Regions from separate parts of the Virgibacillus sp. GM2-2 genome, predicted to be linked through region 3. Evidence: riboswitches for the same ligand, from Rfam matches in the RefSeq annotation. Region 3 holds a riboswitch; each other region holds the start of a gene.
What was found. A riboswitch is a leader RNA that binds a small molecule or an ion and turns the genes downstream of it on or off. The one in region 3 is predicted to bind thiamine pyrophosphate.

Region 1 (4,831 bases), on a different contig from region 3:
ATGTGGTTGCTAATATAATCAAGTGAATGTTGCTTTCCGAAAGCGACCGTTGCAAGGAGTAGTAAGATAACCGCAACACCACCGATAAATGCAGCACCACCCCCACCTTCAAAACCAGTCATTCGGCCAGAACCTAGTTTCGTAAAGATCATATATATAACCACAGCTAACAACGATAATGGAACCAAAATAGCGAATACTTTACTCCAAGTTGTTAGATGTTCACCATGTGCCTTATTCGTTGATTGTGATTGTGTTTGTAGTCCAGCCAAATCTGCTTCAATTAGTGGACTGTCTTTTTTACGAATTGATTTACGATACAATAAATAAGCGATTAGAATTGCTACTCCACCCGTAATCAACGACAGTATTAATGCTGTATCCGCAACCGCAGCAGTACTAATTCCAGCTGACTTAGCGGATAGGCTCGGCGCCACTTGAACAATGTAATCGGACGATAACGCCATTCCCTGACCAGCTAATGCAATAGCCACTGCAGCCGTAATTGCCGGCAGGCCTGCACGAACAGCGGCTGGCACGAGTAATGCACAAATTAGTGGTACAGCTGGAGTCGGCCAGAAAAATAATGATATGACGTACGTTACGCCAATGAGAACAAAAAAGGATACGTGCCCATTCACCATCATTTTTTGAATGGGTTTGATCATTCGCCGATCTGCACCAAGGTCTTTCAATGCATGCAGTAACGCCATCATGAATGTAATGATAAGGAAAATGCTAAACAGCTCTTGTGCTGCAACTAAGTTTGCATTAAATATTGCAGTGAAGCCATCAACTAGACTACCCTTAAACACCCATGCAATAACGAACGTTCCTAGTAATGTAGGAAGTACGACACCTTTTTTGAAAATCATTGTTCCTATGATTACAAGTGTAAAAAATCCATATAACCAATGTGAAACAGTTAATTCCATCCCTTTTCTCCCTTTCTCACATCCTTATTTATGAATGTGCTATAGCCTATGCATGTTTCAAGTTTGGGGTGAAAAGAATTAGAGGGTGTTTTTCAAGAACTCCTGTGCTTAGAATAATAATGTCTTGTAAACGCTTAGTAGCGGACAGAGAATGCCTTATTTTCCTTTTTTGGCGTGATTTTAAGGATTAACGGACACAGGATATCTTATTATAGTAAAAAAGCATGCGTTTCACCTGTTTTAACCTAAATAACGTATCCTGAGTCCGATAACTGCCGCAGTTACCCTTATTTTTCATAAATAAGGCACCGTGTGTCCGATAACTTGCAAGCCAATGAAAATGGTTCTTCATCACCGGAATCCAAAAAACGGAATCTTTTGCAGTCACTACCAAATTAAATTTTCACTATTTCGCAACTTAAATCAACTACGAAAATTTAAAATCGACAATGTTTAAGGAAATTGCCAATAAAAAACAGCCCAATTTGAGGACTGTCTACTCATTCTCACTATCTAACTTTTCCGTACAATCGTTACATAAAAGTTTGCCATCAACTTGTTCTCCATCAAAAAATCCGTTCTCACAATATACTTTGGTTCCACATGCCTGACATCCTCCGATAAGTTCACGCAACTAAATCACCTCTTATTAAAAAGTATACGACAAAAAAGCAGCCTTGATAAGTATCAAGACTGCTTCGTATTATGCTGCATTTAATAATGTTCTTGGCTGTTTGTGGAAAAGAAAGAATACTACGACAGTACAGATGATAAATGACGGGAGTAAATAAGACAAATTGTATAGTAACGAATAGATCCAAACAGATTGTCCTTCAGGTGCATAACTAGCAAAGAAAACAATCCCAGCTATATAGTGAGCGATAAAACGTAATGTTGTCCCCAAGAATACTCCTAGCATAATATAAGTTAAATACTCCTTCGTCCGTTCTTCCTTTACAGCCTGTTGAATTTTACTAGCAAAGATCCCAGCGAAACCTAAAACAGTGAACGCCGCCAAATAATCTAAGAAACCCTGAATTGGATGAGCGATAATAGCACCTGTAGCTATTTGCCATACTCCCCACAAGAATCCAGACAACAATCCACCTTTAATCCCCCATCTAAATGCCACAATAAATACAGGAATCATCGCAAGTGATATGGACCCACCTTGTGCCCAGATTTTAAACGATAAAAATGGAATGAGATCTAATACTAATGCCAATGCTGTAAAAATCGATACCTCAATCAAAAATAAAATTTTCTTTGATCGCAAAACAATTACCTCCCCTAGTTTTTTGCAACAAAAAAAGCAATGCCTAGGGGAAGTTTCCGATGGGAATAATCCTCGCACATTGCTTTTTAACCATCAAAAAAGTCACGATCCCTACGCTAGTATTAACTAACAGGTTCAAAGGGTCTGAACAAATGCTTGTTCACTCTCAGCCAAATGGCTCCCCCTGCAGGCTTTTTATAGAGGACGTTCAAAAATTCCGGTAAAAGTGACACATCGAATTTCTTCGTTGGCTTGCTTTTCCGTTCCTTGGAAAAGAAAAACGCTTTTCCTGCGTGCTAGATCGTTTCCTCACGTATTAATAGCATACGTTCCGGTACTCAAAGCTACGCCTCCTCGAACTTCTCGGTCATTTTTATCCTCCTTTTTGAACACGTCCTTATATTGCTTTTTTCATTGAATCTATTATAACGGATATTTACGTTATAAACAAGATTAGGAGATAGCTAAAAATTCTTCTACATCTTTAGCACATAATTTCATTGCATTCTCCCAAAATTCGGGTTGAGTTAAATCAATATTTAGATGTTTTGCCGCCAAATCCTCGACATTCATTTGGCCAGTGTCACGCAATAGTGCAATGTAATCTTCTTCAAAGTTACCATCCGTCTCTAGTGCATGGGCATATAAACCAAGACTAAATAAATAGCCAAATGTATAAGGAAAGTTATAAAACGGAACACCAGTAATATGAAAATGTAGCTTGGAAGCCCAGAAGTTTTCATCATACTCTTCTAATGCATCGCAATATGCATCCTTCTGTGCATCAACCATCAGTTGATTTAAGCGATCAACGGAAACTAATCCATGTTTTCTTTCTTCATAAAAACTAGTTTCAAATATAAACCTTGCGTGAATATTCATAAAGAATGCTACTCCGCGTTGCACCTTATCCTCAAGTAATGCCAATTTTTCCTTGTTCGTTTTTGCATGTTTTACCGATGCATCCGCAACGATCATCTCAGCGAATGTTGATGCTGTTTCTGCAACGTTCATTGCATAACCTTGATTTAATCCATGTATATCATTCATCACATGCTGATGATAGGCGTGACCAAGTTCGTGCGCCAACGTCGCTACGTTAGAAGATGTCCCAGAATAAGTCATAAAAATTCGTGTTTGTTTACTATCTGGAAAACTTGTACAGAACCCGCCCGGTCGTTTACCAGGTCGGTCTTCTGCTTCAATCCAATTTTTATCAAATGCCAACTGAGCAAAATCAGCCATTTTAGGACTGAAGCCACGAAAATTGTCAACGATAAAATCGGCACCTTCCGAAAATGAATAGGTTTTAACTGAATCAGAGATAGGAGCGCCTATATCATACATACTTAACTTTTCAAGTCCTAGTAATTCTGCTTTCCTTTTTAAGTATTTGACAAATGGTTGTTTATTAGTTGAAATTGCATTCCACATTGCATCCAGTGTTTCTTTTTTCATTCGATTAATAGCAAGCGGTTCTTTCAAGACATCTGACCAATTACGATGCTTATATTTCTGTAACCGAAATCCAGCTAAATGATTAAGTGTTTGACCGAATAAATTTGCATTTTCCTTCCATGCATTATCAATTTGTTCGGATACATGTTGTCGAACAGTTCGATTTGGATCACTCAATTTATTAGAAGCTTGCCCAATTGAATAGGTTTTACGTTCACCATCTGTCTCAATCTCAACATTCATATTTCCGACTAAAGCATCGTACATTTGACTCCATCCATGATAGCCGTCAACTGCTAAATCGTTCATCAATACTTCTTGCTCAACAGATAATTGTTCCGTTGCTTTTTCTCTATATTCATTTAACACAAATGACACAGTGTTAAGTGTTGAATCTGTTAAAAGTTCATTCCAAACTGCATCGTCTATTTGAACCAGCTTTTGATCAAACTTAGTCATTATTGCGTCTGTCTCCGCTTTTAATTCACTTCGTTTCCCTACAAGCATACTTGCCTTTGTATCGTTGACATCTTGTGCGCTCAAACAACTGATATACGCGAAGGCCTCACGTAATTTTTTTCTAGTACCTTCTAATAACTCTACAATTGAAATCAGCTTTTTCGCATTTGTGTTAATTGGATCAAATGTTTCCACTTCTTTTGCGAGCATTTGTAAAGAAACAGAAATTTGACCCAGGTATGTATTGAATTGTTCTGAGTCACTTCCCCCTGTAAAGATAGTATCTAAATCCCAGGTTGGTTGATACGTATTTTGCATCCAATCTCTCCTTAGTTTTCATCCCTATTACACTTTCATTATACCGATGATTTCGAATATTTACATCATTTTTCTTAAAATTGCTCCTATTTTTGTGTGTGCATAAATATTAACCAATCCAAAATCACGTGTTTCAATCGTATAAACATGTGGATATGGATTTCCTAGAATCGTATAGTGCAATCCGTTAAATTTTGCTGGATTTAGATAACCTACTTCGTTACCTATAACAGGCTTTTTATTCAGTGGGTAAATGCGCCACTTATTTACTGTAGCTGGTAAAGATAATTGGAATTCTTCGCTCCTTATTACCGTTTTATTGTTTACGCTTGATTCTACATGATCATTCTCAATGAATTGACAAAATCCCTTTACAACAGCTTCT
Region 2 (4,831 bases), on a different contig from region 3:
GGTTCTACATTGCAACGAGTAGATGTGGCATATTCACTAATATATGATGAGTCAGAAAACAAAGTATTAATGGTGAAAAATAATAAATTCAATAACTGGACATTGCCTGGTGGAGCGGTTGAGGCAGGAGAGACATTGAAGCAAGCTGCTGTAAGAGAAGCGAAAGAAGAAACAGGTTTAACAATCGAGGTAGGAGAAATTGTATCGGTAAATGAAGCATTTATGGAGCAAAACGGCCATCATGCATTGTTTGTAACCTTCAGGGGAAAAGTGATCGAAGGCGAAATTGCTATTCAGGATACGGATGTTAACGTTGGAATTTCAGAAGTGAAGTGGATTGATTTAGAAACTGCTTCTGAGTTGATGCCCTACCATGAGACGGGAGTAAAAGCATTACTAGAATCTTCTATTCCTTATAACTTTCAAGGTGGAAGGCGTTATATGAACTATCAATTTTCTAGAATGAATCAACAAGAGGCAGAAGACATTGCGTACAATTGGCATTACGATGGAGAATATGCGTTTTACGATATTCAAGCTGATGAGGAAGATCTTCAAGAATTTATCGATCCTAAGCAACGTGGAGATTCAACTTTTGTGGTAAAGCGTGATGACGAGGTAATTGGTTTTTATAGTTTTCGTCAAACCAATCCGGGAACTATCGATATTGGACTTGGCATGCGACCCGACTTAACTGGGAATGGAAATGGTAGGCAATTTTTGGAGGCGGGATTAGCATTCGCGACGTCAACATATAACCCAACCACCTTCACGTTATCAGTTGCTACTTTTAATAAGCGAGCGATTAACGTATATAAAAAAGCTGGATTCATAGAAGTAAATACGTTTATGCAGGATACAAATGGTAGTCGCTTCGAATTCGTAAAAATGAGGAAGGAAGTTTCCGAATGATTGATACGTTTTCGATGAGAACCCCATTTAAGGATGATCGAATGATTCGCGTCTATCTACCAAAAAGCTATACCCAGTTCTTGAACCATTATACAGTTTTATACATGCACGACGGTCAAAATGTTTTCCATGATGAAGAAGCAATCGGTGGTGTGTCTCTAGGGCTTGAGCGTTACTTAGATGAAAATCAAATAGATATTATTGTCGTCGGTATTGATTCAAATCCTGTTTTTGAAGAACGCGTGAATGAGCTGTGCCCATGGGTGAATGGCAAATACAGTAAAGAGCATTTTAATGATGATCGAGTAATTGGTGGTAAAGGTGCCAGCTACTTAGAATTTATCGTACAGGAGCTTAAACCGCTAATCGATGAAAAATACCGAACAAATAGGAAATCGGCATCGATGGCAGGAATATCACTTGGTGGCTCGATGTCGCTCTATGCAGGTTGTCGTTATCCAGAAACTTTTACCCGAATAGCAGGTATTTCTTCTGCATTTTTTCGTAATCAGGAAGAGCTCAGTGACCTAATACGTAATACTGATATGTTAGCACTTGAGCGTATCTATTTGGATTGTGGGGATAAAGAAACGAGTGATGAAAAAATCAGTAAAGCCTTTTTACATTCCAATGTAGAGGTGGTTGAGCTTGTAAAATCTAAAGTGAAGAATACTAGATTTGAAGTCTTTGAAGGAGCAGAGCATAGCTATGCTTTTTTTAGAAACAGATTTCCGGAAGCATTAAAATATTTAATAGAGGAGTGAGTGAAAGTTGAATTTATTCAATGGAGTTTATCAAATTAATATTCGGGTTACTGACATGACAATTTCTTCTAAGTGGTATCAGGAGGTCCTCGGTCTGAAGGTAGTAAAAGATTATGATACGACTGTTGTTTTGGGATTTAATGATTCTTCGGTTGCTGTATGTTTGATCGAGCTAGCTGAAAATGAGTCATTGCCATTAAATTTGGAGAACGGAACACATCCAGTTTTTGCAATTCCTACAGCACAAGCTGAAATATGTAAACAGAGACTGACCGAAATGGATGTTTCAATTGTTGTAGGTGGAAGTGAAGCGCATTTCAAGTTTACTGATCCGGATGGTAATTTGTTGGAAGCTTTCTTACCAGACCTGTATGAAAATGACGCGTTCCAGCATTTAAGGTAAAAATGTTGGAATTAAAACGATTTAAGTCGCGTATGATTCAGGATGTAATGCAATTATTTAGGGATACGATCCTAACTGTAAATCGAAATGATTACTCTGCTGAACAAGTAGAAGCTTGGGCGGGGAATTCCCCAACACTTGAAGAGTGGGTGGCTCGTCTTCAAAAAAGCCTAACTTATGTAGTGGTTATGGAGGAGAATATTGTAGGTTTTGGTAATCTAACCGATGAAGGATTAATTGATTTACTATATGTTCATAAAGACCATCAGGGGGAAGGAATTGGTTCGAAAATTTTGGGACAGCTGGAGTGTGACGCAAGGTGGCGTCATCTACAGCAATTGTCTACAGAAGCAAGTATTACTGCTAAACCATTTTTTCTAGCACATGGTTTTCAAGTACAACGGAAACAAGCGAAAATTATAGCAGAAACTGCTTTTACTAACTATCGAATGATCAAAACTATTTAGTGGAGGGATACAGATGATTAGTCCAGTAAAAAATCAGATCAATACAATTTTTGTTCATGTTAGTGATTTGCAAAAATCGGTGGAATGGTATGCAAGATTACTTGGCCAGGAGTATAATCCACAAGAAATTTCTGATCCTGTACATAACATGGAAATTAACGACTACACAGGATTAACACTTGATGCTGGTCCGGAAGAACAGGAGAAAAAAATTACTCCTTCACCCTATCCGTTATTCAATTTCCACACCGATGATATTCACGCAGCGCTTGCATTTGTAAAAGAATTAAAGATTGAACTAGATGAGAACCTGGTTGAATTTGATGACTTTTCCTTTTTTACGGTACGAGATCCGGATCAACATGTCATTATGATTTGTACTGGCTAATGTACAATTGACAAAAAAAGCCATTCATGTTTTAGTAAGGTTATAACTTAATAGAAAGTCCACTAGGGGTGCCATTAGGCTGAGATAAGGATTTCCTTAATCCCTTTGAACCTGATCTAGTTCATACTAGCGTAGGAAAGTGGAGGTCGGTTAATTCGTTTATATAAAGGCATTATTGTCTTTCATTAACGTTATCTACAAACCACTCCAATTTCTGGTGTGGTTTTTTTGTTTTCAAAAAACGTACACCAGAAATTCTTCACTGCCCCTATTGGATTTTCTTCATGAAAGGGGTTCTTCTATGAAACATTCTATTCCAACAGTTCTCACCATTGCAGGCACTGATCCGACAGGAGGTGCCGGAATTCAAGCTGATTTAAAGACTTTCCAAGAGCGGGAAGTTTATGGGATGAGCGTAGTGACCTCCATCGTTGCGCAAAATACTTTAGGTGTTCAAGGACTCGAGCATCTATCAGTGGAATTTATTCAAAAGCAAATGGATAGTGTCCTGATTGATATTTCGCCCGATGTTGTCAAAACAGGCATGATTGCTACATCCGAGATGATGGAGGCAGTAGCTGATGCAATTAGTAAAAATTCGATACCTTATGTAATTGATCCTGTAATGGTTGCCAAAAGCGGAGATCATTTAATGGATGTAACCGCAAAACAAACGTTGATTGACCGATTACTTCCACTTGCGACGGTGGCAACACCCAATATACCAGAAGCTGAAGTTTTATTCTCAGAAACTATTAATTCTATAGCAGATGCAGAGGATGCAGCAAGACGAATTGTCCATGAACTTGGTGCAAATGCAGCCGTTGTTAAGGGCGGTCATCATTTGAATGATGAAGCGATCGATATTTTGTATGATGGTGCGACCATTCATCGATTTCCTGCAACACGCATTCAGACAAAACATACGCATGGAACTGGTTGTACCTATTCTGCAGTTATCGCTGCTGAACTGGCAAAAGGGAGATCTGTATATGAAGCGGTGAAAGAAGCGAAAAGGTTTATTACAGCCGCAATTAGCTACAGTTTAAAGCTTGGAAAAGGAAATGGGCCAACAAATCACTGGGCTTACCGATTACATGGATTACCAAAAATGAGTGGAGGGATTTTCCAATGAATTATTTAGAGCAAATAAGGACACAAAAACCATTAATTCATAATATCACGAACACGGTGGTGGCAAATTTTTCTGCAAATGGGTTGTTGGCTCTTGGGGCGTCGCCAGCAATGGCAAATGCACCTGAGGAAGTGGCGGAAATGGCGGCTCATGCGGATGCGTTAGTGTTAAATATTGGAACGTGCACACAAGCCCAGGTAGAAGCGATGATTTTAGCCGGGAAAGCTGCAAATGAAAAGGGTATTCCTGTGGTGTTAGATCCTGTAGCTATTGGTGCAACGACATTTCGGTCAGAATCTGTAGAACGTATTTTATCCGAAATAAATGTAACGGTGATTCGTGGAAATGCTGGTGAAATAGCTGTTCTTGGTGAGTTGGATACGGAGGTAAAAGGTGCTGACTCCATGGTTGGTGAATTGGATTCGAAAGTAGCCATGTATGTAGCGAAAAAATATGATGCAGTTGTTATTGCAACTGGCAAAACGGATTTAATTACGAATGGTTACCAGTTTTCACATTGTAAAAATGGTACTGAAATGCTGCCGAATGTAACGGGTACGGGTTGTTTATTGACAGCGGTAGTCGGGGCGTTTTTAAGTATTGGTGTTGATTTTTATGAAGCGTCAGTCAAAGCCGTATGTAGCTATGGTGTGGCTTCGGAACGAGCTTTGCTGAATGCGAATGGACCGGGGAGCTTTTTGCCTGCTTTTCTTGACGAACTATATAGGCTAACTGATGAGAAAGTGAGAGAAAAGGCTAACG
Region 3 (4,831 bases):
TGCTACACCAATACTCTCAATGGTTAAGTAGCCAGCCTTATTTGGAATTCCACTATTTATATGAACACCGCCATTATCCTGATTGGTATAAACATAATCATTCATATGACCTGGTTGTCCATATGCTGGAGGGTTAGAAAGACTTCTTAAAGCATCTCCACTTTTATACGGTGTGTATGCGTCTTCTCCAAGTAGATAATCCTCACGTTCTACGAATACTGAAAATACATCAGACATAGATTCATTTAATGCACCAGGTTGGTCCTGGTAAACTAGATTAGCTGAATAGTCTGTAACGGCATGTGTTAACTCATGTGCTACGATATCCAATGCCCCTGATAATGGAGCAAAAGTTGTTCCATCTCCATCACCATACACCATCTGTTGTCCATTCCAGAATGCATTATTGTAGTTGGATCCGTAGTGAACAGTTGAGCGAATGGTTGCTCCATTACCATCATAACTATTTCGACCAAAAGTATTGTAGAAATAATCATACGTTTGGTCAGCATATGCATGCGCATCTACTGCAGCACCTTGATAGGAACTAGTAAAAGCATTATTACTGTCAGATGAACGATATCCAGGCAGGGAAGTACCGTTTTCAGCAGTAAACGTTTCGATTACACCACGCATTGGATTTGTCACATCATATAAGAAATAATATCCATTTGATAAATACGTGTTTAATTCCTTGTAGTCGCCAAGAACGCCATACCCATATCCATTTGCAGCTCCAGCTTCCGTAACAGCATTATAGGAATCTATTATGGAACCATCGTTTGCATCAACGAATATTTGCCAGTTTCCAGGTTCAGGGAAAATAAATTGAAGTTCGATATGATAAGCTAAATGGCTTGACCCATCTTTTGAATACACGACAAGCTCTGCTTTTTCTGCTGTATTCTTCACATCTGATTTATCTAGTTTGCTAGATTTCTTTAATGCTTTTTTATCTGCTTTCTTAGCTTTTGTTTCTTTTTTTGTTAGATCGATTGATTTCCATGCTTTATCAATTGCATCATTTTTAGATAAGTCTGCCTTAAGATTTTTGCCCAAATCTTTCGTAGCTTCTGGATGTACAGTACCTGTTACCGCAGAGACAATTCCTTTTTCGTTCGTATGAACGGCAAATTTAGCACCATAAACCGGAACACCATCGACAGACTGTGTGAATTCGTAGTGTGTCATGCCAAGGTCATCAGTAGATTTTTGGAGAAATGTAAGATCAGAGTCTGGATCCATTTTGTAAAGTTCTTTGTTGTCCTCCAAATATTGCTTAACTTGTCCAACTCCTTTAACAGCTTTCTCTGAAAGATTCCCAGATACAAATGTTGGAACCTTTTTGTCTTTGTTCCAAACCACATCAAAGTTGGACTTTGTCATAGATTTCATATCTTGAAGCACTTTGTTACCCGCTTCTTCTGCACTAACAGTACCTGTTACCCCCGTTAAAGCTAAACTTATCGCGAGTGCAGTGCCAGTCATTGTTTTCTTAAAATTTTTCTTCTTCAATATCCATCACCCATCCCTTTCGTTTGTTAGTGGATTGGCCAATCTTGTAAGACATTTAGAATTCTACGGACCGTCTATATTCACAATAGCAAAAATATTGCGAGATTCCTATAGTTATTTCCAAACTTTCAGAAAACGAATAAATAGTACCATTTTGTTACATTTTAGGGATTAAAGAACCAAAATACGACAGTATCATCTGAATTTCGTTATTTTTTCTTATAGGCTCAAAAATCCTTTTAATAAAGGATTTTTGAGACATTTTACACAGGCCTACCTTCTAATCATATAGGGTAATTTATAGTACTTTCGGGGAATTTTTCGACAAAAAGTTTATCTGATAAGGTATTTAGCCCGAATTGTAAACTAATTTTGTTAAACCTTTACATTCTATCTTTAAGTCGATAAGATAGACAATAGAAAACTGCATAGTATTTTACCGCACTAGGGGAGCTTTTCTTGGCTGAGAAGAATTATATACATTTTCTGACCCTTACACCCGAACTAGATAATTCTAGCGTGGGGAAGTGTAGTCTATGTACAAACAATTAGCTTTTGAATAAATTAGACTGCACCCCAACAGTAGGTTGCAGTTTTTTTTATTAGAAAACTTGGCTTATCGCCAAGCTTTTCTGGCGAAAGCCTTAGTTGCCTTATACTGATATCCTTAAATCTTATAATTTTATATCAGTGTAAAATAAAATTTCAATTGACCTTTCTAGGAGGTGAAGAAAGTGAATGAAACATGGGGTGTTCTTGATACAGGCCACAATAGTGCTGCTATAAACATGGCGATGGATGAAGCATTACTTAACTGGCATAGTAAAGGGGAAATTCCTCCAACATTACGATTTTATGGTTGGTCAAAACCTAGTCTTTCCATCGGCCATTTCCAGAAAGCAGGAAAGGCTATTGATTTTATCAATGTTCAAAAGCACGGCTGTGAATTCGTACGACGATTAACTGGCGGGAGTGCAGTGTTACACGATGACGAACTGACGTATAGCATTGTCGTTTCAGAGAAGAAAGATTATATTCCAACCTCCATTCAAGAAGCTTATTATGTTTTATCAAAAGGGATATTGGAAGGATATAAACAATTAGGAATCGTTGCAGACTACGCCACTCCGGAAAGAAAAGCAGAACGAACAGAAGTCTGTTTCGAGAAACCTGCCTTTTACGAAATGGTTGTGGATGGAAAAAAAATATCCGGAAACGCGCAAACACGAAAGCATGGTGTTCTATTGCAACATGGATCCATTCCAATGAGCATGAATAAAAAAATGCTTTTTGATCTATTTAACTTCCCTAATGAAAAAATACGTGAAAGAAAGAGAAATGCATTTTCAACCAAAGCAACTACTATAAATGAAATAACAAAGAAACAACATACTTACCCTGATTTAAAATTAGCTTTTCAAAAAGGCTTTCAAACAGAATTAAATATGCACTTTGTGCCATTAGAGTTATCCGATATTCAATGGGAAGAAGTTACGGAATTAGCAGAAACAAAGTACAGTCAGGAAAAATGGAATCTATTTCATCAAAGGAGTGTGTGATCGATGACAAAACAAGAAGAATACATACGTAAACCTGAGTGGTTAAAAACAAAAATTAATACGAATAAATCGTACACTGGCCTCAAAAAATTAATGCGTGAGAAAAAGTTAAACACGGTTTGTGAAGAGGCACGTTGTCCGAATATTCACGAGTGCTGGAGTGAACGAAAAACTGCTACATTCATGATTTTAGGTGACACATGTACACGAGGGTGCCGCTTCTGTGCAGTGAAAACTGGCTTACCAAATGAACTTGATTGGGGAGAACCAGAACGAGTTGCTGATTCGGTGGAAATTATGGGATTGAAGCATGCGGTAGTAACTGCCGTTGCCCGCGATGATTTAAAAGATGGGGGAGCAGCTGTTTTCGCTGAAACAGTTCGTGCAATTCGTCGTAAAAATCCTGGCTGCACAATAGAAATCCTACCTTCTGATATGAAGGGAGACTATGAGAGTTTACATACTTTGATGGACAGTGAACCTGATATTTTTAACCATAATATTGAAACCGTTCGCCGATTGACGAAAAAGGTTCGTGCTCGTGCGATGTATGATCGATCCCTACAGTTACTGCAGCGTGTAAAAGAAATTGCTCCTAAAACACCAACAAAATCAAGTATTATGGTAGGGCTTGGTGAAGAAAAAGAAGAAATTGTGCAAGCGATGGATGATTTACTAGCACACGATGTGGATATTATGACAATCGGTCAGTATTTACAGCCTACGAAGAAGCATTTGAAAGTTGAACGGTACTATCATCCAGATGAATTCGCTGAATTAAAGGAAATTGCTCTTAAGAAAGGATTTCAACATTGCGAATCAGGTCCACTTGTGCGTTCATCGTATCATGCAGACGAGCAAGTATCACAAACGTCAGCACAACGAAGAATTAAATATATGAAGGAATACGAACAACACGAGAAGAAATCAGTTGATTTTACTTTTTAAACTATATGGGAAAAATCACACACAGTTAGTCACAAAATCGCGCGAACCCATTGTCAAATAGCGCAATCATCTAAAGATAACGCGCAACATCCAAGAGAATTCGCGCAATTATTATAGTTGCGCGTGAATCTGAACAGCTATTGCGCGAATTAAGGCTACAAACACGCGATAATCAGCTGTTACTGCGCTATTTCGCAGCAGTGTTGAACAAATTACTATTAAAAAACTCGGCATTCGTCTCGGCTTTAATAGCGAATGCCGAAGTTTTTTTTATAAGGTCTACCATAATTTATACTTTATGACGTTATAAATATATCGAGTAATCACTTCAGGTGACTACTCGATATTTTTGTATAATGGCCTTTTTATCGATTTTACCTACGTCCGTTTTCGGTAGTTCCTCCACAAAGAAAAACTTTTTCGGTATTTTATAACTGCCAAGCCGGTGTTGACAGTGTTCCTTTAACTCCGCTTCGGTTATTCCTTCATCATCTTTTAATACAACAAATGCAGTGACGACTTCTCCCCACTTTTCATGCGGTAACCCGACCACAGCAACCTCACTCACATTTGGGTGGTCATCTATGCGTTGTTCAACCTCGATTGGAAAAATATTTTCTCCACCACTGATAATCATATCTTTTTTCCGACCTAGAATATAATGATAACCGCTCTTGTTTTTCCTAGCCAGGTCACCAGTGTGTAGCCATCCATCAACTAATGAATCTTTCGTAGCGGACTCGTTTTTCCAATAATGATCAAAAACATGTCGTCCTTGAATTAATAATTCTCCCGCCTCGTCAGGACCG
Region 4 (4,831 bases), on a different contig from region 3:
CTGACGCTAAAGCTGGCAACATATCATCGCTGTTAGCAAATTTGGCGAACTCTACCTCAATGTTGTAATCCTTAAAATAGCCCTTTTCTTTAGCAATATAGAAGCCTGCGCCTGAAGCCGATCCATCCTCAGCAATTACAACTGTTGCCGTTTCCTCAAGCGGAGCTAAATCGCCAGAAGGGTTATCCTTGCTTACTTCGACATTCAATTTCTCGTCCTGGCCGGTCTTATCCTCTGAACCGGAAGAGCAACCGCTAATGAGCAGTGCAATAAAAAACAATGGAATGAAAAACAGAAACTTACATTTTCTCACGTTAACTTTCCTCCCCTAATCTAAATTCTTGACCCTTGTACTTCATCATGTAAATGATTCCATATCTCAACAAAACTAGTTGCCATCTCTTTATTAGCACGTACCTGTTCCATATTTCTCGGTCTAGGCAAATCGATAACCTTTTGATCAATAATCTTGCCTGGCTGCGAACTCATGAGTAGGATTCTGTCACTAAGTAACAGCGCTTCATCGATGCTATGTGTAATAAACAAAACCGTCTTTTTCATTTCTGCCCAAATGGTTAATAATTCTTCCTGCAAAATAAATTTGTTCTGCTCATCTAACGCAGCAAACGGTTCATCCATTAATAAAATTTCTGGATCATTTGCAAATGCACGTGCAATACTGACGCGTTGCTTCATACCACCCGATAAATCCTTTGGATAATGCTTTTTAAAATTCTCTAGCCCAACTTTTTTTAAATAATAAGACGTACTTTCGTTTACTACTTTTTTAGGCAAATGACGCATGTTGAGCCCAAACGCAACATTCTCTTCAACCGTTAACCATGGGATGACCCCCTGTTCCTGAAAAACCATTGATTGTAATGGCCGATCTTTTTTAGCCTGTTCTATGGTAAACTCACCGACACTCGGCTTCTCAAGCCCAGCTAGAATGCGCAGTAACGTGGTTTTCCCACAACCACTCGGTCCAATTAAGCAAACAAATTCACCATCTTTAATGTCTATGGAAATATCCTCAACCGCTGTTACATTTCTATCCTTCTTATAAAATACTTTTGTAAGATTGTTGATGGAAATCTTCGTATTTTTTGTCACCTTATCACCTCTCTACTAACCTATTTCCATGGCAATAACTTTTTCTGAAATCCTCGTAAAATAAGCGAGAACATGTAGCCAAAAAACGATATTAATACAAGACCCACATACATCTCATTTAGTAAAAATGCACTATAGGAGGTCCATATTAAATAACCAATACCAGAGTTTGCACCCATCATTTCTGCTGCGACAATTGTTAATAACGCGATCGCCTGCCCCATCTGAATTCCTTCTAACATGACTGGAAGGGAGCCAGGTAAAGCAATTTTAAAGAAAAAGTCCTTCGAATTAGCCCCGTAGTTTTTCGCGACATCCAAGTACGTTTTATCGATATTAACAACACCCGCTACCGTATTAATGATTACCGGGAAAAATACACTTCCAGCGATCGTTACGATTTTCGATACTTCCCCGATGCCAAATATCATTAAAATAATCGGTAACAAGGCGAGCGTTGGTATTGGCATAAGTGCCATTATCAATGGAGAAAAGAAATGCCGTAGTGGTGAATACAATCCCATTAATAAACCAAGTACAACAGCTGGTATTACACCTAGTAAAAACCCGGCAAATATTCTAAAAAGTGATATGCCAACATGGCTGAATAATTCTCCCTCTGCTCCCATCGTAAAAAGTGTTGCGATTATTTCCGTTGGTGCAGGAAAAAATCGTGCATCCACTAGACCAGTTCTAGATAAAAATTCCCATAAAACTAAGATAAGAATAGGAGATGATATCGTAAGTAATTGTTTAAATTGATTTCTTTTTTGCCTTTTTCTCCATTCTTCTTGCTCTATAGCAACAGGATCGCGTTCTACATTATCGTTTGATTTGTTCATCCTTCACCACCCCTAATCAAATAATATGTGCATCTGCCTAGATGTGTGAAAGGGTAAAAAGAATATTGTGTGTTAAGCAGTGAATCGTTTTTTCAGGTACCAAAGTGATTGCATGGGGAGCTTGCGGACACACGATACCTTATCCTTGAAAAACAATGGCAAACGAGGCAGCTTGCGGACAGAGAATACCTTATTTGGGTTAAAACAGGTGGAAATCATGCTTTTTTCACTGAATAAGACATCCTGTGTCCGTTAATCTTCAAAATCACGCAGAAAAAGGAAAATAAGAGATCCTCTGTCCGCTACCTAGCACAGTGCAGAATATTAATGTAAACGAATGTTTTTTATCTGAAATAACAATTGGCTTTACAAAATAATTGAGACTCGTTAAGATAAACATAGAAAACTGCATAGTACGTTTATCACTAGGGGAGCTGTGTAAGCGGCTGAGAAGAACATGCTTGTTCTGACCCTTTGAACCCGAACTAGATAATACTAGCGTGGGGAAGTGTAGTCGAAGCATGCATTTTTATGCGCGCAAATACTTACAAACAGACTGCATTCCACACGGATGCAGTTTTTTTAATGGAATTTAAAATTTAGGGAGGAATTAGTTATGACAAATCAACAGTGTTTAGGAACGGGAATTGCGGGGTGCAGCTTTTCCATTCACCCGATGCGTGATGATTTCATTAAAATTATCACAAGCGCACTAGAAAATGTAGATACATCAAAGGTTTGGATGCACACAGATGATGTAACGACTACGGTACGAGGAAGATTAACGCACGTATTTGATGTGACAAAAGCAATCTTTATCCATGCAGCAAAAACGGGTGCACATGTTGCATTTGAAGGAACATTGTCACTAGGATGTCCAGGTGATTCCGCAGGCGATGTTTATATGGCAGAGGATGATATTCCTGTGAACAAAAAGAAAGTAAATGACATTCATCAACCCGTCGCGGCAAAATTTTCACTCTATCCACTTGGGGGCGGAAACTATATGGACGTAATTATGGAGCAGATTGAAGCGATGAAACAGCACGTGGACGTATCACACGCACACTATGCGACACGACTTGACGGGGAATCAGTTGCCATTTTTGACGGATTAGAACAGGTTTTCAATGCAACCGTAGACGGCGGCTCCAGTCATACTGTTATGACTGTTTCCATCTCGGCAAATAGCCCATCACATAAAGGAGCTAACAACCATGAATAATTGGCGTTTCAAGGAAATCGTTGTCATGTCTGCATTGGCAGTTGTCTTTGCTGTCGTATATTTAGCGTTTTTACCAGTTGGAAAGCTTCTGACCGGCTTCTTCGGGCCAATTGGTTATGACCTTATTTTCGGAATATGGTTTATCGTCTCGATCATCGCAGCCTACATTATTCAAAAGCCTGGTGCAGCATTTATTTCTGAAACAATCGCTGCAATGGTGGAGGTATTACTCGGGAATGCTGTCGGACCGATGCTAATCGTATCTGGGATGATTCAAGGAATTGGAGCGGAAGCCGCTTTTGCAGCAACCCGTTGGAAAAATTATTCCACGTGGGTGTTAATGATGGCAGGGGTTGGATCCGCGATAACAAGCTTCATTTACGGCTACTTCCTTGGAGGATTTGCCGCACTATCGACTCCATATGTAATCGGAATGTTTGTTACCCGCATGATTAGTGGTGCATTAATTGCTGGTTTACTTGGTAAAGCGCTTAGTGATGGTCTAGCACAAACTGGTGTCCTATCTAGCTATGCATTAGGAAAGCAATATAGAAGGAAAAAGCAAGCAGCATGACTAACCTATTATCTGTTCAAAACGTAAGCTTGCAATTTGAAAGTCAACTAGATAAAGAGACACTCTCAACTATCGCCTTTGAATTAGACAAAGGGGAAACACTTTTATTACTTGGCCCAAGTGGTTGTGGCAAAAGTACACTGACTTTTTGTTTGAACGGGTTGTACCCCCGTGAACTGGATGGCACCATGCAAGGGACCATCCTAATCAACGGAAAAAAATCTACTGACTACAAACCCGGCGAATTAAGCAAGCATGTAGGTGTAGTCTTTCAAGATCCAGAAACGCAATTCTGTATGCTGACAGTGGAGGATGAAATAGCATTCGGCTTGGAAAACTTATGTATACCTCGTCAGGAAATGGATGAAAAAATTTCAGATGCATTGGCGTTAGTCGGTTTAACAGCATTTCGTACAACGGAAATTGCTTCCCTTTCCGGCGGTCAAAAGCAAAAACTGGCACTTGCCTGCATTCTCGCACTGGAGCCGGATTTACTTATCCTTGATGAACCGACTGCCAATTTAGATCCTATCGCATCAAAAGAATTAATCAAAACTATTCAACGATTGAAAGAGCAAAAAAACTTTTCCATGATTGTAATTGAACATCAGCTAGATGGTTGGATGGATCTATGTGATCGGAGCTTACTCTTAAATCGCAACGGCGAAGTTTTCTATGATGGTTCATTACGAGAAGGAATTGCAAAAATTTTGCCAGAGCTAACGTCACAAGGAATTTGGCTACCAAAAATAACACAATTCGTACTAGAACAGCAATTAAATTCAACTTTTATTCCATTAACGATGAAGGAATTTGAGCAAGGGACTGAGGATTGGACTCCCTTGAACGGTAATTATGCCCAGTCACCTAACATAGATACAAAAATTCTTATTAAAGCAAACGATCTAATCTGGTCAAAAGGTAATAAACAAATCATTCAACATGTATCATTAAATCTATATGAACAAGAATTTGTGGCTATAGTCGGGGCAAATGGGAGCGGGAAAACCTCGTTATCTAGAATTCTAGCTGGCATTCAAAAGCCTATTAGCGGAAGTATTGATGTTAAAGGAAGGC

Region 1: it holds a riboswitch for thiamine pyrophosphate, as region 3 does, so the genes downstream of both, thiT (energy-coupled thiamine transporter ThiT) here and ACY9Z2_RS12655 (lipoate--protein ligase family protein) in region 3, are expected to answer to the same signal.
Region 2: it holds a riboswitch for thiamine pyrophosphate, as region 3 does, so the genes downstream of both, thiD (bifunctional hydroxymethylpyrimidine kinase/phosphomethylpyrimidine kinase) here and ACY9Z2_RS12655 (lipoate--protein ligase family protein) in region 3, are expected to answer to the same signal.
Region 4: it holds a riboswitch for thiamine pyrophosphate, as region 3 does, so the genes downstream of both, ACY9Z2_RS02640 (YkoF family thiamine/hydroxymethylpyrimidine-binding protein) here and ACY9Z2_RS12655 (lipoate--protein ligase family protein) in region 3, are expected to answer to the same signal.

Annotation. Positions count from the first base shown of each region.
Region 1 is NZ_JBUZWC010000006.1:168,840-173,670, reverse strand. Features, by position in the region: gene ACY9Z2_RS09780 (hypothetical protein) at 1-935, opposite strand, end outside; gene ACY9Z2_RS09775 (hypothetical protein) at 1,432-1,569, opposite strand; gene thiT (energy-coupled thiamine transporter ThiT) at 1,639-2,211, opposite strand; TPP riboswitch at 2,303-2,407, opposite strand; gene ACY9Z2_RS09765 (M3 family oligoendopeptidase) at 2,665-4,446, opposite strand; gene ACY9Z2_RS09760 (N-acetylmuramoyl-L-alanine amidase family protein) at 4,507-4,831, opposite strand, start outside.
Region 2 is NZ_JBUZWC010000011.1:87,549-92,379, forward strand. Features, by position in the region: partial or broken gene ACY9Z2_RS13400 (NUDIX domain-containing protein) at 25-348, shown strand; gene ACY9Z2_RS13405 (GNAT family N-acetyltransferase) at 442-912, shown strand; gene ACY9Z2_RS13410 (alpha/beta hydrolase) at 909-1,676, shown strand; gene ACY9Z2_RS13415 (VOC family protein) at 1,684-2,079, shown strand; gene ACY9Z2_RS13420 (GNAT family N-acetyltransferase) at 2,112-2,546, shown strand; gene ACY9Z2_RS13425 (VOC family protein) at 2,560-2,934, shown strand; TPP riboswitch at 2,989-3,089, shown strand; gene thiD (bifunctional hydroxymethylpyrimidine kinase/phosphomethylpyrimidine kinase) at 3,236-4,069, shown strand; gene thiM (hydroxyethylthiazole kinase) at 4,066-4,831, shown strand, end outside.
Region 3 is NZ_JBUZWC010000010.1:63,647-68,477, reverse strand. Features, by position in the region: gene ACY9Z2_RS12660 (M4 family metallopeptidase) at 1-1,488, opposite strand, end outside; TPP riboswitch at 1,952-2,058, shown strand; gene ACY9Z2_RS12655 (lipoate--protein ligase family protein) at 2,250-3,074, shown strand; gene lipA (lipoyl synthase) at 3,078-4,022, shown strand; gene ACY9Z2_RS12645 (acyl-CoA synthetase) at 4,351-4,831, opposite strand, start outside.
Region 4 is NZ_JBUZWC010000001.1:585,468-590,298, forward strand. Features, by position in the region: gene ACY9Z2_RS02625 (ABC transporter substrate-binding protein) at 1-313, opposite strand, end outside; gene ACY9Z2_RS02630 (ABC transporter ATP-binding protein) at 334-1,113, opposite strand; gene ACY9Z2_RS02635 (ABC transporter permease) at 1,134-1,955, opposite strand; TPP riboswitch at 2,373-2,479, shown strand; gene ACY9Z2_RS02640 (YkoF family thiamine/hydroxymethylpyrimidine-binding protein) at 2,572-3,180, shown strand; gene ACY9Z2_RS02645 (ECF transporter S component) at 3,173-3,754, shown strand; gene ACY9Z2_RS02650 (ABC transporter ATP-binding protein) at 3,751-4,831, shown strand, end outside.